One region of the Arthrobacter sp. EM1 genome, then DNA from elsewhere that is predicted to be linked to it. Evidence: riboswitches for the same ligand, from Rfam matches in the RefSeq annotation. Region 1 holds a riboswitch; the other holds the start of a gene.
What was found. A riboswitch is a leader RNA that binds a small molecule or an ion and turns the genes downstream of it on or off. The one in region 1 is predicted to bind S-adenosylmethionine.
Positions count from the first base shown of each region.

Region 1 (11,358 bases):
CCATTCCCCACGAGTATGTCCGGTTCCGGCCCGGGCCTCAACGGCCATTAGTGCAGAGCGCATCTGCAAAAGTGCACACCCGGGGCGGCTTTTGGCTGCTGGACTACCCGAAGAAGTGCTGTCGGAGCTGGGTGTTGAGCTGCCCGATCTCGGTCAGGAAGCCGTCGTGGCCGATGGGCGCCTCGATGGTGTGCACCGCAACGTCGCCCGGCAGGGCAGCCGCGAGCGCCCGGGACTGGTCCGGGAAGTACAGCCGGTCCGAGTCGACGGCCGCCACAAGGAAAGCCGCCGTAGCCGGGGCCAGCGCTTCCGTCAGCGCGCCGCGGCCCCGGCAGACGTCATGGCTCATCAGCGCCTCGGTGATGGCGATGTAGCTGTTCGCATCGAAGCGGCGGACCAGCTTGTTGCCCTGGTGGTCGAGGTAGCTCTCCACCTGGTAACGCCCGCGCCCGGCGAGTGACCCGGCACGCAGCGGAGCCTCGGAGTCCTGGGCGTTCCGGCCGAAGCGTCCATCAAGCTCTGCGGCCGAACGGTAGGTGATATGCGCTATCCGCCGGGCCAGGGCCAGTCCCGCCTCCGGCCCGGGACCGCCGTAGTAATCGCCGCCGTTGAAGTTGGGGTCCTGCCGGATGGCGAGTGTTTGCGCCTGGGCGAAGGCAATCTGCTCGGCGGTGCTGCTGGCTCCGATTGAAATAACCCCGCAGCGCCGGACCCGGTCCGGGTAGCTGACGGCCCATTCGAGGGCACGCGCCCCGCCCAGGGAACCGCCGAGCACGGCGTACCAGCTCCGGATTCCCAGCGCATCCGCGAGCCGGGCCTCGGCGTCGGTGGTATCGCGCAGCGTGACCAGCGGGAACCGTGAGCCCCAGGGCTTCCCGTCGGGTGCCGTCGATGAGGGTCCGGTGGAGCCGTAGCAGCCGCCCAGGATATTGATCGAGACGACGAAGTACTTCCCCGTGTCCACCGGGGCGCCCGGGCCCGCGAGCTGCTCCCACCAGCCCGGTTCCGCACTGGCGCCTCGCGTGACGTGGGTGTCCCCCGTCAACGCGTGCTCGATCAGCACGGCATTGGAGCGTTCAGCGTTGAGGGTCCCCCATGTTTCGTAGCCGAGGGTGGCGTCAGGCAGCCGGGCACCGGATTCGAGCACCAGGTCACCGATCCGGAGGTGCCGGACGGTTCCGTCCGGCACAGCCGCGCCGTCCGCGGCGACGCTGCCGCCGGGGTCCGGGGCATGGGGATGGGAGGTCTTGCTTGCGGATTCACCCTGGCGGGTGGCGGCAATCGTCATGTGAGGACCTAACTTCGCGCTTGCCCGCCGGCAGCTCACCGGCAGGCCAGGTCTTCACCCGGGGCACCCCGCCGCAAATGGAGGGTTGCCGGCCAGCAAGCCGGGGCTGTCGCTGGCACTCATGACCTCCCCTGAGTGTACGAAATGCCGGCGCCCGGTGGCGAAGAATGTGACGCCCGTGTGACTTCCCCCGGGGAACGGTTGGTCAGACGGTCTTGGCGGCGCGGAAACCGGCATCCAGGTCGGCGAGGATGTCATCGATGTGCTCCAGGCCCACGGAGAGCCGCACCAGGCCGGGGTTCACCCCGGCGACGACCTGCTGCTCCGGCGAGAGTTGGCTGTGTGTGGTCGAGGCCGGGTGAATGACCAGGGAGCGCACATCGCCGATATTGGCGACGTGCGAGTGCAATTCCAGCGCGTCCACAAAGCTCTTGCCGGCCTCGGCTCCGCCGGCGATGTTAAAGGACACAACGGCGCCGGTCCCCTTCGGTCCGTACTTGCGGCCGCGCTCGAACCAAGGGCTGGACGGCAGGCCGGCATAGGCGACGGATTCGACGTCGTCCCTGGCCTCCAGCCATTCGGCGACCCGGCCGGCGTTGGCAACGTGCCGCTCCATCCGCAGGCTCAGGGTTTCGATGCCTTGGGCGATAAGGAAGGCGTTGAACGGGGACACCGCAGAGCCCAGGTCGCGCAACAACTGCACACGCGCCTTGAGGATATAGGAGAGGTTCGCGCCGAGCGCACCGTCCGCGCCGAGGTCCCGGGCGTAGACCAGCCCGTTGTAGCTGGGATCCGGGGTGTTGAAGCCGGGGAACCGTTCCGGGTCCTTGCCGAAGTCGAAATTGCCCGAGTCCACAATCACGCCGGCGATCGCGGTTCCATGGCCGCCAAGGTACTTGGTGGCCGAATGCACCACAATGTCCGCACCCCACTCAATCGGCCGGATAAGGTACGGCGTGGCGAGGGTGTTGTCTACGATCAGCGGGACACCGGCCGCGTGGGCCACCTGGGAGATGCCCTCAAGATCCAGCACGTCCTGGCGCGGGTTGGAGACCACTTCGCCAAAAAAGAGTTTGGTATTGGGCTGCACGGCGTCACGCCACTGCGCCAGGTTGTCCGGGTCCGCCACGAAGGTCACGGAAATGCCAAACTTCTTCAGTGTGTGCGCCAGCAGGTTGTAAGTACCGCCGTAAAGGCTGGGACTTGCCACCACGTGGTCTCCGGCTTCTGCGACATTCAGGATGGCCAGGGTCTCCGCCGCCTGTCCGGAGCTCAGCAGCAGAGCCGCGAGTCCGCCTTCCAGGCTGGCAACCCGCTGCTCCACGGCATCCTGGGTAGGGTTGCCGATCCTGGTGTAAATGGGGGCCAGCTCCGCCAGGGCAAAGCGGTTCGCGGCACTCTCGGCGCTGGGGAACACAAACGACGTCGTCTGGTAAATCGGCAGCGAGCGGGCGCCGGTGGCGCTGTCGGGCTCCTGGCCGGCATGGATCTGACGGGTTTCGAAGGACCAGGCACTGGACATCGGGACACTCCTTAGGGGAGCGGGCACAGCCTGACCCTGGGCACCGTGGCCCGGGCCCGTGCTGGCGCCGCGCTTGCCTCCCGGCGGGCGCCGGACGGCCAGGTCCTCACCCGGGGCACCCCACCGCGATACGAGGGTTGCCGGCCAGCGAGCCGGGGCTGTGCGCTGGCACTCATGACCTCACCCCAGTCTAGGAACCGGTTGCAGGCGGTGGATAGCTTTGTGACAAAGATGAAGCTGGCCCGGCCGCGGCGCTGCTGATGCCATGCCAATGCGGCCACGTGTGCTGCCAAGTGTGCTGCCGAGAGTGTGGCCGGAACAGTCCGGATCCGACCCCAACTGCCAGTAAGGGTACCCTAAGCTGAGAGGCGCATCACAAAGTGCCAAGATGATGGCATGCGCATGGATCACGTCTCTTACGCCTGTGAACAAGATGGCCTCGCTGCCACCACCGAACGAATTGCGTCTGCCCTCGGCGTGGAAGCCGTGAAGGGCGGAGTACACCCCCGATTCGGGACCCGCAACATGATCATCCCGCTAGCGGGACACAAGTACCTCGAGGTGGTGGAGGTCCTGAACCACCCGGCCTCCGACAAGGCCCCCTTCGGCCAGGCCGTCCGCGCCCGCTCCGAAGCCGGCGGCGGCTGGATGGGCTGGTGTGTGGAGGTCGACGACCTCGCCCCGTTCGAAGTCCGGCTCGGCCGCGCCGCCGTCAACGGCAACCGCAAGTTCCCGGACGGCCGGGAGCTGGTCTGGAAGCAGATTGGCATCCTTGGGCTCATCGCCGATCCCCAGGTCCCGTACATGCTCAAATGGGAAGGCGATCCGGAACTCCACCCGTCGAAGGCCTACGAGGGCAACGTCAAAATGTCCGCCCTCACGATTGCCGGTTCGGCCGAGCGCGTCACCGAATGGCTCGGCGTCCCGGTGGAGAAGCCGCTCGAAGACGTGGCCGTGCACTGGATTGCTCCGCGCGGGACACCCGGCATCCTCTCCGTCACGTTTGAGACGGCGTCCGGAGCCGTCACGATCTGAGGCTTCACCGCCCCGCACTTCGGCCGCCATCAGCGGGTGTCAACGACGTCACCCACCGATGGTGGCCGAATTTCTTAAAGCACGTATGGGCCGCCGCAGCCGTGCCCCGCAGATCCCCTCCGCGCAGAACCCCTCCGGCGGCTCAGCCCAGGCCGATGGCCTTGCCAAAGAGGCTGAAGCCGACGAAGGCCACGGTGTCCAGCAGCGCGTGGGCGATCACCAGCGGCATCACGCGCCGCGTTCGGGTGTACACCAGTGCAAAAACGACGCCCATGATCGCGTTGCCGATGAACGGGCCGAAGCCCTGGTACAAGTGGTAGCTTCCGCGCAGCATGGAACTGGCGAAGATGGCCAGCGGCAGGCTCCAGCCGAACTTGCCGAGCCGGTCCAGCAGGTAGCCCACCACAATCACTTCCTCCACGATCCCGTGCCGGACCGCGGAGAGGATGAGCACCGGCACCGTCCACCAGTAGGAATCGAGGGCACTGGGGATAATCGCCGTGGTGATCCCCAGCGCCCGGCCCGCAGCGTACAGGCCCAGGGAAGGTACACCGATCAGGGCCGCCAGCCCGAGGCCCTGGATCAGGTCCCTGCCCGGGCGGGCAAACGTGAATCCCAGTTTCCCGAACGCCGTGGCCCCGCTGCCGGCCGCACCGGACACCCGGTGTTCGGTGAGGAAATAGAACACCAGGACCACCGGTACCAGCGCGAAGACAATGTCCAGCAGCTGGTAGCTCAGGTCAAAGTATTCGCGGCTGCTTTGGGAGCGGTTCAGGGTGGAAGTCCCCTCCGCCAGCGGCCCCCGGGTCAGCTTGTCCAGCAGCTGAACGACCGAGTACACGGCGGATTGGCCCAGGGACAGGCCCAGGACGATCCAGACTTCTAGCCGCAGGCGACGGCGGGAGGGAACCAGCATGGTCCTATCTTGCCCGGTTTTTCCCGGTCGTCACGCCTATGCTTGGGGTTTATGAGTGCGCCCGGGAAAATCATCATGATCCGGCACGGCCAGTCCGCCGCCAATGCCGACACCTCGATCTACAACCGGGTGCCCGACTACCGGATCCCGCTGACCGGGCTTGGCATCGACCAGGCACGGGCAGCCGGCGAACGGGTACGGCGGCTGCTGGACGGGCAGCCGGCCTGCGTCTACGTCTCCCCGTACCTGCGCGCCTATCAGACCCTGGAGGCGATGAACCTCGGCGCGCTGGTTGAACGCGTGATCGAGGAGCCGCGGCTGCGTGAGCAGGACTGGGCCAACTTCCAGATCGCCGGTGAGATCGAAGACCAGAAGGAACTCCGCAACGCCTACGGCCACTTCTTCTACCGCTTCCGCGAAGGCGAATCCGGCTCCGATGTCTATGACCGGATCTCCTCATTTATGGAAACGCTGTACCGGCACTGGTCCAAACCCAGCTACGCCCCCAATGCGCTGTTTGTGACCCACGGGCTGACCATGCGGCTGTTCTGCATGCGCTGGTTCCACTGGTCCGTGGAGTACTTCGAATCACTCAACAACCCGGACAACGCCGAGGTCCGCACCCTGTACCGCACCGCAGAGAAAAAGTATGAACTCGACAAACCGTTCAGCCAGTGGGAGGCCCGGCGTGTTGATGAGACCGTGCTGAACGCTCCGCGGATGGTGTTCTAGCGGCCGCAGCGGCAGGCGTCAGCGCGCCCGGACCCCGGCCCGCCAGACCGCGTGGGTCAACGGGATGCCGGGCCGGTAAGCCAGATGGGTGGCGGACGGCGCGTTCAGCAGATGGAGGTCCGCGCGGTGCCCGACGGCGATCGAACCGACAGCGCGTTCTCCGTCGGCGTCGTTACCGGACTCCCGGCCAAGGGCCAGCGCACCGCCGTACGTTGCGGCGCGCACGGCCTCATGGACGCTGAGCCGCATCTGCAGCACCGCCGTGGTGACGCAAAACGCCATCGAGCTGGTATAGGAGGTGCCCGGGTTGCAGTTCGTGGCCAGGGCGATTTGCACGCCGGCGTCAAGCAGTTCCCGGCCCGGCGCCAGCGGCTGCCGGGTGGACAGGTCGCAGGCCGGCAGGCAGGTCGCCACAGTCCCGCGTCCGGCGCCAGTGCCGGGGCGCTTCCCGCCGTTACCGCCGTCCCAGCCGGACCAGCTGCCCGCGAGGGCGTCGACGTCGGCGGCGGACAGGTAGTTGACGTGGTCCACGCTGGCAGCGCCGAACTCCACGGCGAGCCTGACGCCGGGGCCCTCGCCGAGCTGGTTGCCGTGCACACGCAGGCCCAGCCCGGCGTCCCGGCAGGCCTGGAGCACGCGCCGGGACTGGTCCTCGGTGAACGCTCCCCGTTCGCAGAAGACGTCGGCCCAGCGCACAAACGGCCGGACGGCGGAGAGCATCGGGCCGCACACGAGCTCCGTGTATTCCTCGGCGTCAATCCCCGCGGGGACAAGGTGCGCGCCGAGGTACGTGACCTCGTCGACGACTGTGGAAGCGATCCGCGCGCTGCGGGCCTCGTTGTCAACGTCCAGGCCGTAGCCGGTTTTGGTTTCAAGATAGGTGGTGCCCTGCGAAACAGCTTCGGCTACCCGGCCCATCGCCAGCCGGGTGAGGTCGAAGTCTCCGGTGGCGCGGGTGGCCCCGGTGGTTGCGGCGATCCCGCCCGCAGTGTAGCTCTCCCCCGCCATCCGGGCCTCGAATTCGGCGGTCCGGTCACCCGCAAAGATGAGGTGGGTGTGCGAATCGACCCAGCCCGGCAGCAGGGCACGGCCGCCGGCGTCGACGGTGCCGTCGGCGGCCGGCGCGTCGGACGCCCGGCCCAGCCAGGCGATCCGTTCGCCGTCGATCACCAGCGCGGCGTCCTTCAGCACCCGGTGGTCCCGGTCCTGGGTCATCAGCTCGGCAATGTTTGTGATCAGGGTGCTCATAAGACCATTCTTCAGTGCCGGATGGACCAGCGCGTAGCCGCCAGCGGCGCCGCTGTCCGGGATACCGGACCGGCGGCAGTGGATCCGGCGCCCTGGCCTGCGAGGATAAGGTCCGCGGCCAGCTCGGCGATGCCGGAGGAGGTCTGGAAGCCATAGCCGCCCTGCCCGGCCAGCCAGAAAAAGCCCCGGGCTTCGGCGTCGAATCCCACCACGGGCACACCGTCGGCCGCCTCCGTCCGCAATCCGGTCCAGGCCCGGCGGACACCGCGGATGCCGAGGGTGGTCAGGGTATTAAGCCGGGCGCTCAGCGCCTCGATGTCCCCCGGGTGCGGCTGCGCGTCCTCGGGGCCGCTGGGCACCGATTCCGAGGGCGAGATCAGCACCTGCCCGCCGTCCCGGCGGAAGTAGAAGGAGTTGTCGGCCGCGCACACCATGGGGCTGGACTCCGGAAGGGGATGCTCGACGTCGACGATAGCCGCGGTGCGCCGGTACGGCTGCAGCTGGACTTTCTCGACCCCGCTGAGTACTGCCAGTTCGTCCGCCCACGCGCCGGCGGCATTGACCACAACGGCGGCTGCGAAGCCTTCCTGCCCGGCTCCGAGTTCCCAGCCGGACCCGAGCCGCTGGGCCGAGTGGACCTTTGCGCCGGTAATGATGTCCACGCCGCCGGCGGCCGCGCGCCGGCGGTGGTCCTCGAGCAGCAGGGGTGCGTCACAGCCGAAGGAGCCGGTGTCCAGGCCCGCGGCGGAGAAGGAGCCGGGGAGCAGTGCCGGGCAGAGCTCCATCGCCGCGGCGTGGCTAATCGGCACCATCTGCCCGCTGGACTCGCCGCGGACAGCCTCGTCGTCGCCGATCAGCATAAAGCTGCGGGGCGAGAGCACCGGCTCCGGCAGTTCGGCGTCCCGGGCGGCGATCAGCGCGAGGGTCCGCAGCGTGAGCTCCTGGACAACTGCCGGACCGTAACTGGGGATCAGCTGCCGCGCCGAGCGTGCCGAGGTGTGGTAAGCCAGGCTCTGCTCGGCTTCCACCAACGCGACGCTGCACTTCCCGGCGAGGGCTGAGGCAAGGGACAAGCCGGCGATCCCGCCGCCGACAATCACAACATCGTAATTAGCTGACATGGTTCCATCCTCGCAGACGGAGAGCCTGCGGCGCCGTTCCCGGCGCCGCAGGCTTCCTCCGGTGCCGCTTAGCCCGCGACGGCGGCGCGGCTGCGCACAAAGGCCTGCACACAGGCCTCGACGTCTTCGGCGCTGTGCGCCGCGGAGAGCTGTACCCGGATCCGGGCCGCACCCTTGGGAACTACCGGGTAGCTGAACGCCGTGACGAAGACGCCGTGCTCCAGCATCGCGTCCGCGACCTTGGCGGCCAGGACGGCGTCCCCGAACATCACCGGGACGATGGCGTGCTCGCCCGGGAGCAGCTCAAAGCCTTCCTCGGCCATCCGGCGGCGGAACAGCGCGGCGTTGTCAAAGAGTTTGCTGCGCAGTTCGCCGGAGTTCTCCACCAGGTCCAGGGCCTTGAGGGTAGCAGCGACGATGGCCGGGGCCAGCGAGTTGGAGAACAGGTAGGGACGGGCCTTCTGCCGGAGCATGGCGACGACTTCGCGGCGGCCGGAGACGTAACCGCCGGAGGCGCCGCCCAGGGCCTTGCCGAAGGTGCCGGTGTAGATGTCCACGCGGTCCGAGACGCCGGCGTGTTCCGGCGTGCCGGCTCCGCTGGCGCCCATAAAACCGACGGCGTGTGAGTCGTCCACCATGACCATGGCGTCGTATCTTTCGGCGAGGTCGCAGATCGCTTCCAGCGGGGCCAGGAAGCCGTCCATCGAAAAGACGCCGTCCGTGACAATGATCTTGCGGCGGGCCGGGTTCTCCTGCGTGCTGGCCTCGATCAGTTTCGATTCGAGGTCCGCCATGTCCTGGTTGGCGTAGCGGAACCGCTGGGCCTTGCAGAGCCGGATGCCGTCGATGATCGAGGCGTGGTTCAGGGCGTCGGAGATGACGGCGTCTTCCGGGCCAAAGAGGGACTCGAACACACCGCCGTTAGCGTCGAAGCAGCTCGAGAACAAGATGGTGTCCTCGGTGCCGAGGAACGCCGAGACGCGTTCCTCCAGGGCCAGGTGCAGGTCCTGGGTGCCGCAGATGAACCGCACGCTGGCCATGCCGAAGCCCCGCTCGTCCATCGCGGACTTGGCTGCGGCAATGATTTCGGGGTGGTCCGCGAGGCCCAGGTAGTTGTTGGCGCAGAAGTTCAGCACGTCCGCGCTGGCCCCGCCGATCTGGCCCGCCTTGATGTGGTTTGCCTGGGGCGAGTCAATGTGCCGCTCGGTCTTGAACAGGCCGGCGCCGCGGATCTCTTCCAGTTCGTGCTGCAGCTGGTTCTTAATGGCTGAATACATGGTGTGGGCTCCTGCGCTGGTGGGGTCGGTGGGCCGAAACGGTGGGGGGTTAGAAGCAGGTCCAGTCGAGGACCACTTTGCCGCCGACGCCGGCCCGGGCGATCTCGAATCCCCGGTCCCAATCGGTGGCGGGAAGGGTGTCCGTGACAACGGCGGAGATGTTGGCGTGCAGGACCGGGTTGGAGGACAGCATGGCGCTCATGGCGTACCAGGTCTCGAACATTTCCCGGCCGTAGATGCCCTTCATGGTCAGCATGTGCGTGACCACTTTGCCCCAGTCGATGTCGATGGACTGGCTGGGCAGTCCCAGCATCGCGATCCTGCCGCCGTGGTTCATGTTCTCGATCATCTCAGGCAACGCCGTGGGGTGTCCCGACATTTCCATGCCGATGTCGAATCCTTCGCGCAGGCCCAGTTCCCGCTGGGCGTCCTTGACCCGCGTCTTCGAGACGTCGATGGCGAGGTCGACGCCGAGGGTCCGCGCGAGTTCCAGCCGCGGTGCGGAGACATCGGTGATGGCGATCCTGCGGGCGCCGGCATGGCGGGCGACGGCGATCGCCATCAATCCGATGGGCCCGGCGCCGGTGATCAGCACGTCCTCGCCGACCAGCGGGAAGCTCAGCGCGGTGTGCACGGCGTTCCCGAAGGGGTCGAAGATGGCACCGAGTTCCGGCGTCACGGAGGAGTCCTGATGCACCCAGACGTTGGTCTCGGGGATAACAACGTACTCGGCGAACGCGCCGTCGCGCTGCACGCCGACGCTGACGGTGTTGATGCACATCTGCTTGCGGCCGGCGCGGCAGTTGCGGCAGATGCCGCAGACGATGTGGCCTTCACCGGACACCCGGTCCCCGACCTTGACGTCCAGGACGTCCTCGCCGGTCTCGACGACTTCGCCGTAGAACTCGTGGCCGGCGATCAGCGGGGTGTTGATGATGCCCTGCGCCCACGCGTCCCAGGACTGGATGTGCAGGTCGGTGCCGCAGATGCCCGTGGTCATGACCCGGATCTTGACGTCCCCGGGGCCTGCCTCCGGTTCGGGACGGTCAACGAGTTCGAATCCTGCGTGCGCGCCGGCCTTGTAGAGAGCCTTCATGGGCCTTCCTCACTGTGCCGTTCGGCACGTTGGGTGCGCTGCCTCGGACAGCGGGTGTGGGACAACTCACCCCATTAGAGCCGGTGAAAAGCATTAGCACAACCGTACTTTTCTCAATCGACGATTTAGATTCCCCTTGCGCATAGACTGGGCGGCATGGAAATCCACCAGCTGGAGATGCTCCGCGAGCTCGGGGCCCTCGGGAGCGTCAAGGCCGTCGCCGAAACCCTGCTCGTTACACCCTCGGCGGTGTCGCAGCAGCTGGCCGCCCTGCAGAAATCCGTGGACGTGCCGCTGACCCGCAAGGAGGGCAGGAACCTGGTCCTGACCGAGGCCGGGCAGGTGCTCGCCGACGCCGGGGCCGCCGTCGTCAGCGCCATGGCCGATGCCCGGACTGCTATCGGCGCCTATCACGGCTCGGCGGTGGCGCCGGTTACGCTGAGCGGTTTCCACAGCGCCGGGCAGGCGTTGTTCGCCCCGCTCGCCCGGCGCCTGGCCGGGCCGGGGCAACCGCGGATCCTGCTCACGGACGAGGACGTGGCCCAGCAGGACTTCCCGGCGCTGACGGCCCGGTATGACCTGGTGCTCGCGCACCGGATGGACCACAGCCCGGGCTGGCCCCAGGAGCGCGTCGCGGTAATCCCGCTCGCGCACGAGCCGCTGGATGTCGCGCTGCCGGCCGGGCACCGGCTGGCAGGCCAGGCGGCGGTGACCGCGGACGACGTCGTGGGCGAACCCTGGGTGACGAGCCGCGCGGGCTACTCCCCCGCGGACGTCCTGGCCGCGCTCGCGGCCGTCTCCAGCCGGGAGCTGAACATCGTCCACCGGATCAACGATTACTCCACTGTGGCGGCGCTCGTGGCGACCGGGGGTGTGATCGGGCTGCTTCCCCGCTACACCGCCCGGCCTGCCCTGAACCCGGGGATTGTGCTGCGGCCGCTGGAGGGCATCAGCACCCGGCGGCGGATCGACGTGCTGGCCCGGCCGGAGAACCTTAAACGCAGATCGGTCATGATCGTCTGCGAAGCATTGCAGACGATCATGACCGAACTGGTCCGTTAACCCAACTGATAACCCAACTGACTCGCAGTTGTGGTCGTTTTGAGGGGGCAAAACGACCACA
Region 1 is NZ_CP124836.1:849,607-860,964, reverse strand. Features, by position in the region: gene QI450_RS03755 (homoserine O-acetyltransferase) at 104-1,288, opposite strand; SAM riboswitch class IV at 1,300-1,415, opposite strand; gene QI450_RS03750 (bifunctional o-acetylhomoserine/o-acetylserine sulfhydrylase) at 1,494-2,810, opposite strand; SAM riboswitch class IV at 2,875-2,990, opposite strand; gene QI450_RS03745 (VOC family protein) at 3,207-3,845, shown strand; gene QI450_RS03740 (CPBP family intramembrane glutamic endopeptidase) at 3,988-4,761, opposite strand; gene QI450_RS03735 (histidine phosphatase family protein) at 4,813-5,493, shown strand; gene QI450_RS03730 (amidohydrolase family protein) at 5,512-6,741, opposite strand; gene QI450_RS03725 (FAD-dependent oxidoreductase) at 6,753-7,862, opposite strand; gene QI450_RS03720 (glycine C-acetyltransferase) at 7,931-9,139, opposite strand; gene tdh (L-threonine 3-dehydrogenase) at 9,189-10,235, opposite strand; gene QI450_RS03710 (LysR family transcriptional regulator) at 10,392-11,297, shown strand.

Region 2 (11,358 bases), 1.5 Mb from region 1:
GGATCTCCATCCGCAATTCCCTCGAGTGATCCGCCCGCCCCGCCGGTTCGCGGCGGGTGCCCCGATGTGGGAGACTTGAGGGCAGCTCTTTTGAGTACCAAAAATTAAGGAGGCCAGCTATGAGCAAACGTGCACGTAAACGTCGTGACCGTAAGCGTGGCGGCGCGAACCACGGCAAGCGCCCCAACGCCTAAGCAAAGCTTGGAATGACAGCTTTAGACGAATGACCCCGGAACCTCACGGTTTCCGGGGTCATTCGTTTTTGGCGGTCGAGCCGAACCTTGGGCCCGGTCAGGCCTCAACCGGGTTGCTCGAGTGGATCCGGTCCAGGATCGCGTTCTTGAGGTTTTCCGGGGCTGCCTCGCTGCAGGAACGCTTCACCATGACCCTGATGACACATTCGAGGTCGTACTGCTCAAAACATTCCGGGCAGCCGTCCAAGTGGTCCTTGATTTCGGCGATGTCATCGTGGGTGAGGGCACCGTCGAGGTACTCGTAGATACGTTGCATCCGGGTGTCGTCGCAGTCGCCCAGTCCCTGGCAGTCGCTCATTTCCTGTTCTCCTGTTTGTCGCTTCCGGCAGCCGCGATTGCATCTGCAGCCCTGAATCCGCGCTCGGCGGCGTAGTCGCCGAGCATATCCCGCAGCAGCTTCCGGCCGCGGTGCAGGCGGGACATCACGGTCCCGATCGGCGTGTTCATAATTTCTGAAATTTCCTTGTACGCGAATCCCTCGACGTCGGCAAAATAGACCGCCAGCCGGAACTCCTCCGGAATGGACTGCAGCGCCCGCTTCACATCCGAGTCCGGCAGGTGGTCGAGGGCCTCGGCTTCGGCCGACCGCAGACCCGAGGACGTATGCGACTCGGCCCGGGCCAGCTGCCAGTCCTCAATGGTGTCCGAGTTGGACTGCAGGGGCTCGCGTTGGCGCTTGCGGTAAAGATTGATGTAGGTATTCGTCAGGATGCGGTAAAGCCAGGCCTTCAAGTTGGTGCCGGGCTTGTACTGATGGAACGCGGAGAAAGCCTTGGTGTACGCCTCCTGGACGAGATCCTCGGCGTCGGCGGGGTTTCGGGCCATCCTCATGGCCGCGGAGTACAGCTGGTCAACATACTGCATGGCGTCGCGTTCGAACCGCGCCCGGCGTTCCTGCGTCGTTTCAGTCGCAGTGTCCAGCGCCTGACCGTCCACGATCGTCTCCCGGGCCGCCGCGTCCAGCCCGGCGTCAATCTCCGGGGCAGCCCCTGACGGTGCGCCAGCAGGACTGGCGGCGGGTGGCTTGGCGGGTGTGGCACCGTTTCCGGCGACCGTGTGCTTGGCCGTGACGGCCGGATCCATGGTGCTCATTGCCCCCAAGTCTACTGTGAGAGTGCGGCGGCCGTCCCGGCCTGCCGGCATGGTTGCCTGCTGCAGGGCATCAGCCCACAACTGCCCGCCTCCTAACGCCGGTTTCCCGCTGGTCGCCAAGAGACTGTTCCATAACGGCGTATCCTTCACCAGAACCATAGTTCCGCCTTCCTGCGCCACGACTGACTCGTTTGCCCGTGGCACCGTGTTCCAGCCCGTCGTTCCGGGCCGATCTGACTTTCGCTGAACCTACATCCAGCCCTAAACCAGGGCCTGGAATCTGCTATTGACAACCCCGCCCGGCGGGCAAATATTCCACAAAAGTGCAAGACTAGAACCGGTTCTCCCGCTTCATTCCCGCGGTCCGCCCACCCAGGAGGAATTTCATGTCGTTTGTCCGCTTTCTCGCCCGGCCCATGCTGGCGTCCAGTTTCGTCCTTGCCGGGCTGGACAAGCTCAAGAACGCGGATGACACCGCCACGCAGCTCTCACCCCTGCTGCGCCGCGCGGCGGAGTCCCTGCCGTTCCAGACCAGCGAAAAAGTCCTCGCCCGGGTCATCGGCGGCACCCAGGTCGGGGCCGGCCTTATGTTTGCCCTCGGCAAGTCGGCACGTCTGGCCGCAAGCATCCTGGCTGTCATCTCGGCGCTCAACAGCTACGTCGAATGGCGCAGCGCGGACATCACCTCCACTGAGGGCCGCAACGCCCGCCGCAAGCAGCTGCTCAAGAACGTCTCACTGACCGGCGGCGTCCTGCTCGCCGCAGTCGACACGGACGGCCGTCCCAGCCTGGCCTGGCGGGCTGAGCACCTTGCGGCCGATGTCCGGAAGAGCACCGGCAAACAGATGAAAAAAGCCGACAAGGCCGTACGCAAAGCCGTAGACCACACCGTCGGAGCCTAAAGCAGCAATGACCGGCACCACCCCCACAGCAGCCGCACACCCCCTGCCGGCGAACGCTGCCGCCCTCTGGCCGGCGCCCTTCGCCGGACACCCGGTGGACGCAACAGTCACCGTTCCGGGGTCCAAGTCCCTGACCAACCGCTATCTCGTGCTGGCCGCCCTCGCGGACGGGCCCTCACGGCTCCGGGCTCCGCTGCACTCCCGGGACTCCGCCCTGATGATCGCGGCGCTGCGGCAACTCGGGGCCCGGATCACGGAAGTGCCCGGCGACGGCGATTTCGGCCCGGACCTGGCCATCACGCCCATCAGCCAGGCGGCAGCCGGGGGGACGGGAGTGGTGGACTGCGGGCTGGCGGGGACGGTTATGCGGTTCGTGCCGCCCCTCGCGGCCCTGCGCCCGGGGCTGACGCTGTTCGACGGAGATCCGCACGCGCGCGAGCGCCCAATGGGCCCCATCATCGAAGCCCTCACCGGGCTGGGCGTCAGGGTCAGCGCGCCCGACGGAGGCCCGGCATCCTCGCTGCCGTTCACCGTCGACGGCGCGGCCGCCGTGCGCGGCGGCCACCTCGTTATTGACGCCAGCGCGTCCTCGCAGTTTGTGTCCGCACTGCTCCTGGCCGGGTCCCGGTTTGTGGACGGACTGCACCTCGAACACCAGAGCCACGAACACCCAGGGATGCCCGTTCCCAGCCTTGACCACATCACCATGACCGTCGCCGTGCTGCGCGGAGCCGGGGTAGCCGTTGACGATTCCCGCCCAAACCACTGGGTTGTCTCGCCCGGACCCATCCGGGCCTTTGACGTCAGGATCGAACAGGACCTTTCCAACGCCGGTCCGTTCCTGGCGGCGGCCCTGGCCACCCGAGGCACCGTCCGCATCCCGAACTGGCCGGCCCCGACGACGCAGGTCGGCGATATGTGGCGCAGCGTGCTAGCGGAGATGGGGGCCACCGTGTCGCTCACCGACGGTACCCTGACCGTCACCGGCGGCCCGGAGCTCACCGGCGGGAACTTTCACGAGACCAGCGAACTTGCCCCCACTGTCGCCGCACTCTGCGCGCTAGCCAGCGGTCCCTCCCGGCTCAGTGGCATCGCCCACCTCCGCGGGCACGAAACGGACCGGCTGGCCGCCCTTGTGGCGGAGATCAACCGGCTCGGCGGAGACGCGGAGGAGACCTCTGATGGCCTCATCATCCGGCCCGCCCCGCTGCACGGCGGCGTCGTCCGCAGCTACGCCGACCACCGTATGGCCACGGCCGGCGCCATCCTCGGCCTGGCCGTAGCGGGCGTCGTTGTCGAGGATATTGGGACCACGGCTAAGACCATGCCCGACTTCCCGCAACTGTGGGAGTCCATGCTTGGCCTCAGCGCAGGAAACACGCCTCCCGCAGGGGCCTCCCCGGCAGAGAAGGACGCCTTCGGTGGCACGCAGCACTGATTCCTGGGACGAATCCGACGCCCGGATCCGCCCCAACAAAAAAGGCACCCGGCCCCGCACCAAGGACCGGCCCAGCCACGACGATGCCGTGACCGGGCGGATCATTACCGTTGACCGCGGACGCTACACCGCCGTCGTCGCCGAAGGCACGGGGGCAGAACGGAAGATCATCGCCGCCCGCGCCCGCGAACTGCGCCGCAACCCGGTAGTGGCCGGCGACTTCGTTTCGTTGGTCGGCGACGTCAGCGGCGAGCCCGACACCCTGGCCCGGCTGGTCAGGATCCAGGACCGCAGGACCCTGCTGCGGCGCAGCGCCGACGACACGGACCCGATCGAGCGGGCCGTCGTCGCCAACGCCGACCAGTTGGTGATCGTGGTGGCGGCCGCCAATCCCGAGCCGCGGACCGGGTTTATCGACCGCGCCCTGGTGGCCGCGTACGACGCCGGGATCGATCCGCTGCTGCTTGTCACCAAAGCCGACGTCAAGGATCCTGCCGAGCTCCTCGCCAACTACCAGCACCTTGCTTTCCCGGTGATTATTTCCAAGACGGCGGACTCCGCCGCCTCGGGCATCGATGCCCGCTCCGATGACGGGCTCTCCGCCCGGCTGGACAAGGACGCCGTCGCACAGCTGCGCGCCTACCTCGACGGGAAGGTCACCGTGATGCTGGGCCATTCCGGCGTCGGCAAGTCCACCATGGTTAACGCCCTGACCGGCGCCGAACGCGCCACCGGCGGTGTCAACGCCGTGACCGGGCGCGGCCGCCACACCTCATCCTCCGCGCTGGCCCTCAAAGTCAACGATGCGCCGGCGGGGAGCTGGATCATCGACACCCCGGGCATCCGCTCCTTCGGGCTCGCCCATGTGGACCCGGACCGGATCCTGCGGTCCTTCCCCGACCTCGAGCCCGGCACCGACGACTGCGAACGGGGCTGCAAGCACGATTCCAGCGCCGTCAACTGCGGCGTGGACGCCTGGGTGGCCTCCGGCCAGGCAGGAGAATCCGGTCCGGCCAGGCTCGCCTCACTGCGCCGTTTGCTCGGGACAGACCCGCGGTTGGAAGCCCAGGACGTTAAGGAACTGGGCACCGTCTCCTAGCAGACCGCGGCGCCTACCGCTTCCCTGCCCGCTTTGACGGTAGTTTGGAAGCATGAGTCAACCCGCTTCGAGCTACAACGACGACCTGCGCCTTGCCCATGTCCTGGCAGATTCCGTAGATGCCCAGACCATGAGCCGCTTCAAGGCGCTCGACCTTCGGATCGAGACGAAGCCGGACCTGACGCCGGTCACTGACGCCGATAAATCCGCCGAGGAGGCCATCCGTGGCCAGCTGTCGCGGTCCCGGCCCCGCGACGCCGTGCTCGGGGAGGAGTTCGGCAGTTCCGGCCACGGCTCCCGCCGCTGGATCATCGACCCGATTGACGGGACCAAAAACTTCGTCCGCGGCGTCCCGGTCTGGGCGACGCTGATCGCCCTCGTCGATGAGGGCGAGCCGGTAGTCGGCGTTGTCAGTGCCCCGGCGCTGGGAAAGCGCTGGTGGGCGGCAAAAGGCGCCGGTGCGTACATGGGCCGTTCACTGGCGGCCGCAACCCGGCTGAAGGTCTCCAACGTCGCGAGCCTGCCGGATGCCTCGCTGTCATATTCCAGCCTGGGAGGTTGGAAGCAGCGCGGCAACCTTGACGAGTTCCTGGGGCTCACCGAAGAGGTGTGGCGGACCCGCGCCTACGGCGACTTCTGGTCCTACTGCCTGGTGGCGGAAGGTGCCGTTGATATCGCCTGCGAACCCGAACTCAACCTCTACGACATGGCCGCGCTGGTTCCGATCGTCACCGAGGCCGGCGGCCGCTTTACCTCCCTCGAAGGAGAAGACGGTCCCTTCGGCGGCAACGCCCTCGCGACCAACTCCATTCTGCACTCCGAAGTCCTCAAGCGTCTGAACCCCGGGCTGGACGACCTGCTGTAAGCGCGTCCGGCGCCGTTCGGCAGCTTCGGTACCGGACCGTCACAAAGGACTTCACAATCCTGCCCTGCCTTTTCCACGGAAGCCGGCATGGCCTAGGCTCGAACCAGGTCACGAGTGCCAGCGCTAAACCCCGGTTTGCTGGCCGGCAACCCTCCATTCGCGGCGGGGTGCCCCGGGTGACGACCTGGCCGGTCCGGAACGGACCCGGCAAGCGCGGATCCCCGGTGCGTGGGGTCCTTTTCGAGCGAGGCCCCATGACGACTGCCACCATTCCTGCCGGCGCCGAGGTTCAGGCCAAGACCGGTCCGGCACATCCCGATCCGCGGTTCGCCGTTGCCCGCCGGCCGCTGGCCGCGGTGACCGGCGCCGAGATCCAGGCGCCTCTCATCCAGGGCGGACATGTCCGCTACGCCAACCTGGACTACGGTGCCTCGGCTCCGGCGCTGTCCGTGGTCTCGGCCTACCTCAACGAGATCCTGCCGTTCTACGCCAGCGTCCACCGCGGCGCCGGCTATGCCTCCCAGATCAGCACCTCGGTCTACGAGAACGCCCGCGGGATTGTCCGCGACTTCGTTGGCGGCCGGCCGGACGATGCGGTGATCTTCACCAGGAACACCACCGATTCGCTGAACCTGCTGGCCGGCTGCCTGCCGGTCGTCGACGGCGAGCATACCGGCGAGGTGCTCTACCTCGACATTGAACACCATGCCAACCTCCTGCCCTGGCAGCGGGTACCCCACCGCAGCGTCATTGCCGCCCCCACCCTCGCGGCCACCCTGGAGCTGCTCCGCCAGGAACTCGCCCACGGCGGCGTCAGCCTGCTTGCCGTGACCGGGGCCTCCAACGTCACCGGCGAGATCCTGCCAATCCGCGACCTGGCAGCGCTGGCGCACGACTACGGCGCCCGGATCGTCGTCGACGCCGCCCAGTTGGCCCCGCACCGGCGGATCAACGTCTCCACGGACGACCTCGACTACATCGCCTTCTCGGGGCACAAGCTCTACGCACCCTTCGGTGCCGGCGTCCTGATCGGGCGTCCCGACTGGCTCGACGCCGGCATCCCGCACCTCGCGGGCGGCGGGGCCGTCCAGGACGCCCGGATCGATGCTGTCAGCTGGACCACGGGACCCGCCCGGCATGAGGGCGGATCCCCGAACGTGCTCGGCGCCGCCACCCTGGCCCGGGCCGCGCAAATCATCGCCGGGCTGGACGCGGACCAGTGGCACGCGCACGAGAACGCCATCCGGTCCTTCCTGGTGGAAGGCCTCGCCCGGATCGACGGTGTGACGGTCCACCAGATCTTCTCCGACAGCGGTACCTTCGACGCGGCTGCAGGGCCGGGGGCGGGCACCGGGTCACAGACCCCTCCCGGCGCCGGCACCATCGGCGTCGTCAACTTCTCGGTGGAAGGCTACGACGCGGGCCTGGTGGCAGCCTACCTGTCCGCCGAGCACGGTATGGGGCTGCGCGACGGCAGGTTTTGCGCGCATCCGCTGCTCCGGCGGCTTGGCCTGCCCTCGGGGTCGCTGCGGGCAAGCTTCGGTTTGGGCTCCAGGCTTGATGACGCCCAGCGGCTGCTCACCGGAGTCCGGGAGCTGCTCGGGAACGGCCTCGGCTGGGACTACGTGGTGGACGCAGGCCGCTGGGTACCGTCCAACGACACCCGCAGCTACCCGCACTGGGCCCCCAATACCCCCGGCACGGCCGGGGCGGCGCCCTGCACGCTGGACTAACGGCCGCCGGTGCGGCGGCGCTGGCTCCGGCGGCGCCGGCAGACACGGCCCCTGCAAACGCGGCCCCTGCCCGGTGCGGTAAATTCACAAGGTACGTACCCGGACCTGCCGAAGGAGATCAAACGTGGCACGCGGCGGACCCAAGCTGCCCCAGGGGCGGCGCCAGGAGCTGGGGCACAGCTTTCAGGACGGCGGGGAACACTACGACCGCGTCCGGCCCGGGTATCCCGAGGAATCGGCTGGCTGGCTGATCCCCGGCGGCGCAGCGGATGCCGCGGACCTCGGCGCCGGAACCGGGAAATTCACGGCGCTGCTGGTCGGGCGCGGCCTGCGCACGGTGGCAGTGGACCCATCCGCGGACATGCTGGAACAGCTGCGCCGGGCGCTTCCCGGGGTCACCGCCGTCGAGGGTACCGCGGAGCGGACGGGGCTGCCCGACGGTGCTTTCGACGTGGTGACAGTCGCCCAGGCCTGGCATTGGTGCGATCCGCTTCTGGCCAGCACGGAAGTCGCCAGGATCCTCCGCCCGCACGGTGTCCTGGGGCTGATCTGGAACCAGCTGGACACGTCTGTTCCCTGGGTGCACCGGCTCTCGCGCATTATGCATGCCGGCGACGTGCACAAACCGCACTTCACACCGCCGCTGGGACCTGAATTTACGGGACTGGAGAGCCATCTCACCCGGTGGGAAGATCCGGTGCGCGGCGCAGACATCCTGGCGCTGGCGAAGTCCCGCAGCTACTACCTGGCGGCCGGCCAGGCCACCCGCACCAAGGTGCTGGGCAACCTCGACTGGTATCTGCACGAGCACCTGGGCCATCAGGGCGATGAAGTGATCCCGCTCCCCTACCTGACACAGAGCTGGCGGGCCGTGCGGTCCTGACACCGGCCGGAAAGGTCCTTTTGGAGCCGTCGACGTTGCCGCGGACAGCCACCGTGGCTTATGGTTTCGGTATGCCTAATAATTATTTGTAGGCGTTCGCAAACTTCGGCGCAGGCATCCACCCGCCGTTGCCGCCCGCGTCGACGGCGACGCACCTAGCAGGGGAGCCCAGTGCTGGACGTAACAGGACACGACGGCGCGGGACCGGCGACGGCCGCCCGGCCGAAGCCGGCCGGCCGCCGGGCCATGATCGGCCTGCTGGGGCCGGCATTTGTTGCCGCGATCGCCTACGTGGACCCCGGCAACGTGGCGGCCAACCTCACGGCCGGAGCGCAATACGGCTACTTGCTCGTTTGGGTCCTGGTGGCCGCCAACATTATGGCCGTGCTGGTGCAATACCAGTCCGCCAAACTCGGGCTTGTCACCGGCAAAAGCCTGCCGGAGATTCTTGGTGAGCGGCTGAAGCCGTTCTGGCGCCGGGCGTTTTGGGTGCAGGCCGAGATCGTGGCTGCTGCCACTGACCTTGCCGAGGTGGTGGGCGGGGCAATCGCGCTCTTCCTGCTCTTTGGACTGCCTTTGCCCCTTGGCGCCGTAATCGTCGGCGCCGTCTCCATGGGACTCCTCGCCGTGCAGGCCCGGAACAAGCAGCGGCCATTTGAGTTCATCATTATCTTCCTGCTCGGCATTATCACCATCGGGTTCCTGGCCGGCCTTTTTGTTAGCCCGCCTGATCCTGCCGGTGTGGCAGCCGGGCTGATCCCGGGCTTCCGGGGGCCCGAGACTGTGCTGCTGGCCGCGAGCATGCTCGGCGCCACGGTGATGCCGCACGCCATCTACGTCCACTCTGCACTGTCCAGGGACCGGCATCGTCCGGACCCGCACGTCCATGTTCCCGCCCCGGCCCTCGCCCGGCTGGTCAAGGCGACCCGCTGGGACGTGGTCGTCGCCCTGGCCTTCGCCGGTCTTGTGAACATCGGGATGCTGCTGCTGGCCGCATCGACCCTCGGCGGTGCGGACGGAACAGACACCATCGAAGGAGCCCATGCCGCCATCACCAGCAGCCTCGGACCCGTCATCGGCGTCATCTTCGCCGTCGGGCTGCTCGCCTCCGGACTGGCTTCCACGTCCGTTGGCTGCTACGCCGGCGGCTCAATTATGGAGGGGCTGCTCAAGATCCGGGTCCCCCTGATGCTGCGGCGCATCATCACCCTGGTACCGGCGGTGGTGCTGCTGAGCGTGGGTTTCGATCCTACCTGGGGACTGGTCCTGAGCCAGGTTGTCCTGAGCTTCGGAATCCCTTTTGTGCTGATCCCGCTGGTTGTCCTGACCAGTAACAAGTCGCTGATGGGCCGGTTCGCCGATGGAATGGCGCTTCGGATCGCAGCTGTCGTCAGCGTCATCCTGGTGGTCGCGCTTAACCTCGCACTGCTGTGGCTGACCTTCGCCAGCGCGGGCTAACGGTAGGCTGGATGCTGTGAAGACCAGCCTGCCCTCTTCCTCGATCGAGGACTATGTCAAGGTCATCTATTCCTTTACGGAGTGGCAGGACAGGCCGATCACCTCCACCCAGCTGGCACAACGCCTCGGCGTCGCCAACTCCTCGGTCTCCGAAATGGTCCGCAAGCTCAAGGACCAGGGACTCGTGGACCACCAGCCGTACAGCGCGATCACCCTCACCGCCGACGGTGTCCGGCTGGCGTTGTCCATGGTCAGACGGCACCGGCTCATCGAAACATTCCTGGTCCGGGAACTCGGCTACCGCTGGGACGAGGTTCACAACGAGGCCGAGCTGCTCGAACACGCCGTCTCGGACACCTTCATTGAGCGGATGGCAGCCAAGCTCGGGAACCCGCGGCGTGATCCGCATGGGGATCCGATTCCTGCCGCCGACGGCTCCGTCCTGATCCCGGTGGCGCACCGGATGAGCGAGCTCGACGATGGGCACACCGGCCGGATTACCCGGATCAGTGACGAAAACCCCGAGCTCCTGCGCTACCTTTCCGCGGAAGAAATCGACCTTGACGACGACGTCGAGGTGCTGGGGCGCAAGCCTTTCGGCGGCGCCCTGGTAGTTCGCATCGGCTCGGGCGCGGCCGGGCAGGAAGTGGATCTGGCCGAGGAAGTCGCCTCCGCCCTCTGGGTCCACAGTGACGTTGCCCATCCCGGCTGCAGCCTCGGGCGGTCCTGAGTGCGGGCCGAGTTGACCGGAGCCGGGGTATGAAACACACGGCGAAGTCGCTCCCCCGGACGGCGGGTGCGGCGCATGACCGGTCGCCGGGCTGGCATGCATGGACGGCCGTCGCCGTCGGCGGCCTGATCGGAACGGAGCTGCGCTACGGGGCCGGCCTGGTGTTCCCGGAATCCGCCGGGACAATCCCTTGGACCACCTTGGCGATCAACGTCCTCGGCAGTTTTGTGCTCGCGGCCCTCACCACCGTCTGGATCGCGCGGCCGAAGACGGCGTTCTGGCTGCGTGCCGGACTCGGACCCGGGTTGCTGGGGTCCTTCACTACGTTTTCGGCGGTGGTGTTCGCCCTGGACCAGCAGTTCAGGGCCGGTTTACAAACCAGCTCGCTGGTTTATCTGGGACTCTCACTCGTCCTGGGGCTCGGTGCGGCGGCCGCGGGGTGGAAGACCGGAAAGGCAATGGCTGATCTGACCGGCCGGGCATTATGATCACGGCACTGCTCGTCGGGGCCTTCGGTGTTGCCGGCGCCCTGCTGCGCTTCGCCGTCGACTCCTGGTTTGCTAACTCCTTCCCGGCCCGTCATTCCCACTGGCCCTGGACCACCCTCGCCGTCAACGTGACGGGTTCCTTTATCATCGGCGCGGCCATCGGCGGCACGGCACACTGGGGACTGGGGCCTGAGTGGCAGTCCGGCCTCGCGACGGGACTCGCCGGCGGCCTCACGACATTCAGCTCCTGGACCACCGCCACTGTCCGGCTTGCGAGCGAAAGCCGCTACCGCGCCGCCACCCTCAACGTCGCCGCCAACCTAATTCTCGGCCTCGCCGCAGCAGCGCTCGGGCTCTCCCTCACTGCCCTGTGACGAGCCTAACGCCGGCCTCCCGACTGCGATGACGGAGCATCC
Region 2 is NZ_CP124836.1:2,359,118-2,370,475, forward strand. Features, by position in the region: gene QI450_RS10870 (PadR family transcriptional regulator) at 1-29, shown strand, start outside; gene rsrA (mycothiol system anti-sigma-R factor) at 292-552, opposite strand; gene QI450_RS10880 (sigma-70 family RNA polymerase sigma factor) at 549-1,397, opposite strand; gene QI450_RS10885 (DoxX family protein) at 1,733-2,248, shown strand; gene aroA (3-phosphoshikimate 1-carboxyvinyltransferase) at 2,256-3,686, shown strand; gene QI450_RS10895 (ribosome small subunit-dependent GTPase A) at 3,670-4,785, shown strand; gene hisN (histidinol-phosphatase) at 4,838-5,650, shown strand; SAM riboswitch class IV at 5,757-5,870, shown strand; gene QI450_RS10905 (aminotransferase class V-fold PLP-dependent enzyme) at 5,905-7,383, shown strand; gene QI450_RS10910 (class I SAM-dependent methyltransferase) at 7,508-8,266, shown strand; gene QI450_RS10915 (Nramp family divalent metal transporter) at 8,438-9,724, shown strand; gene QI450_RS10920 (metal-dependent transcriptional regulator) at 9,741-10,454, shown strand; gene QI450_RS10925 (CrcB family protein) at 10,484-10,942, shown strand; gene QI450_RS10930 (CrcB family protein) at 10,939-11,316, shown strand.
Region 2: another riboswitch for S-adenosylmethionine. It lies ahead of QI450_RS10905 (aminotransferase class V-fold PLP-dependent enzyme); the one in region 1 lies ahead of QI450_RS03755 (homoserine O-acetyltransferase).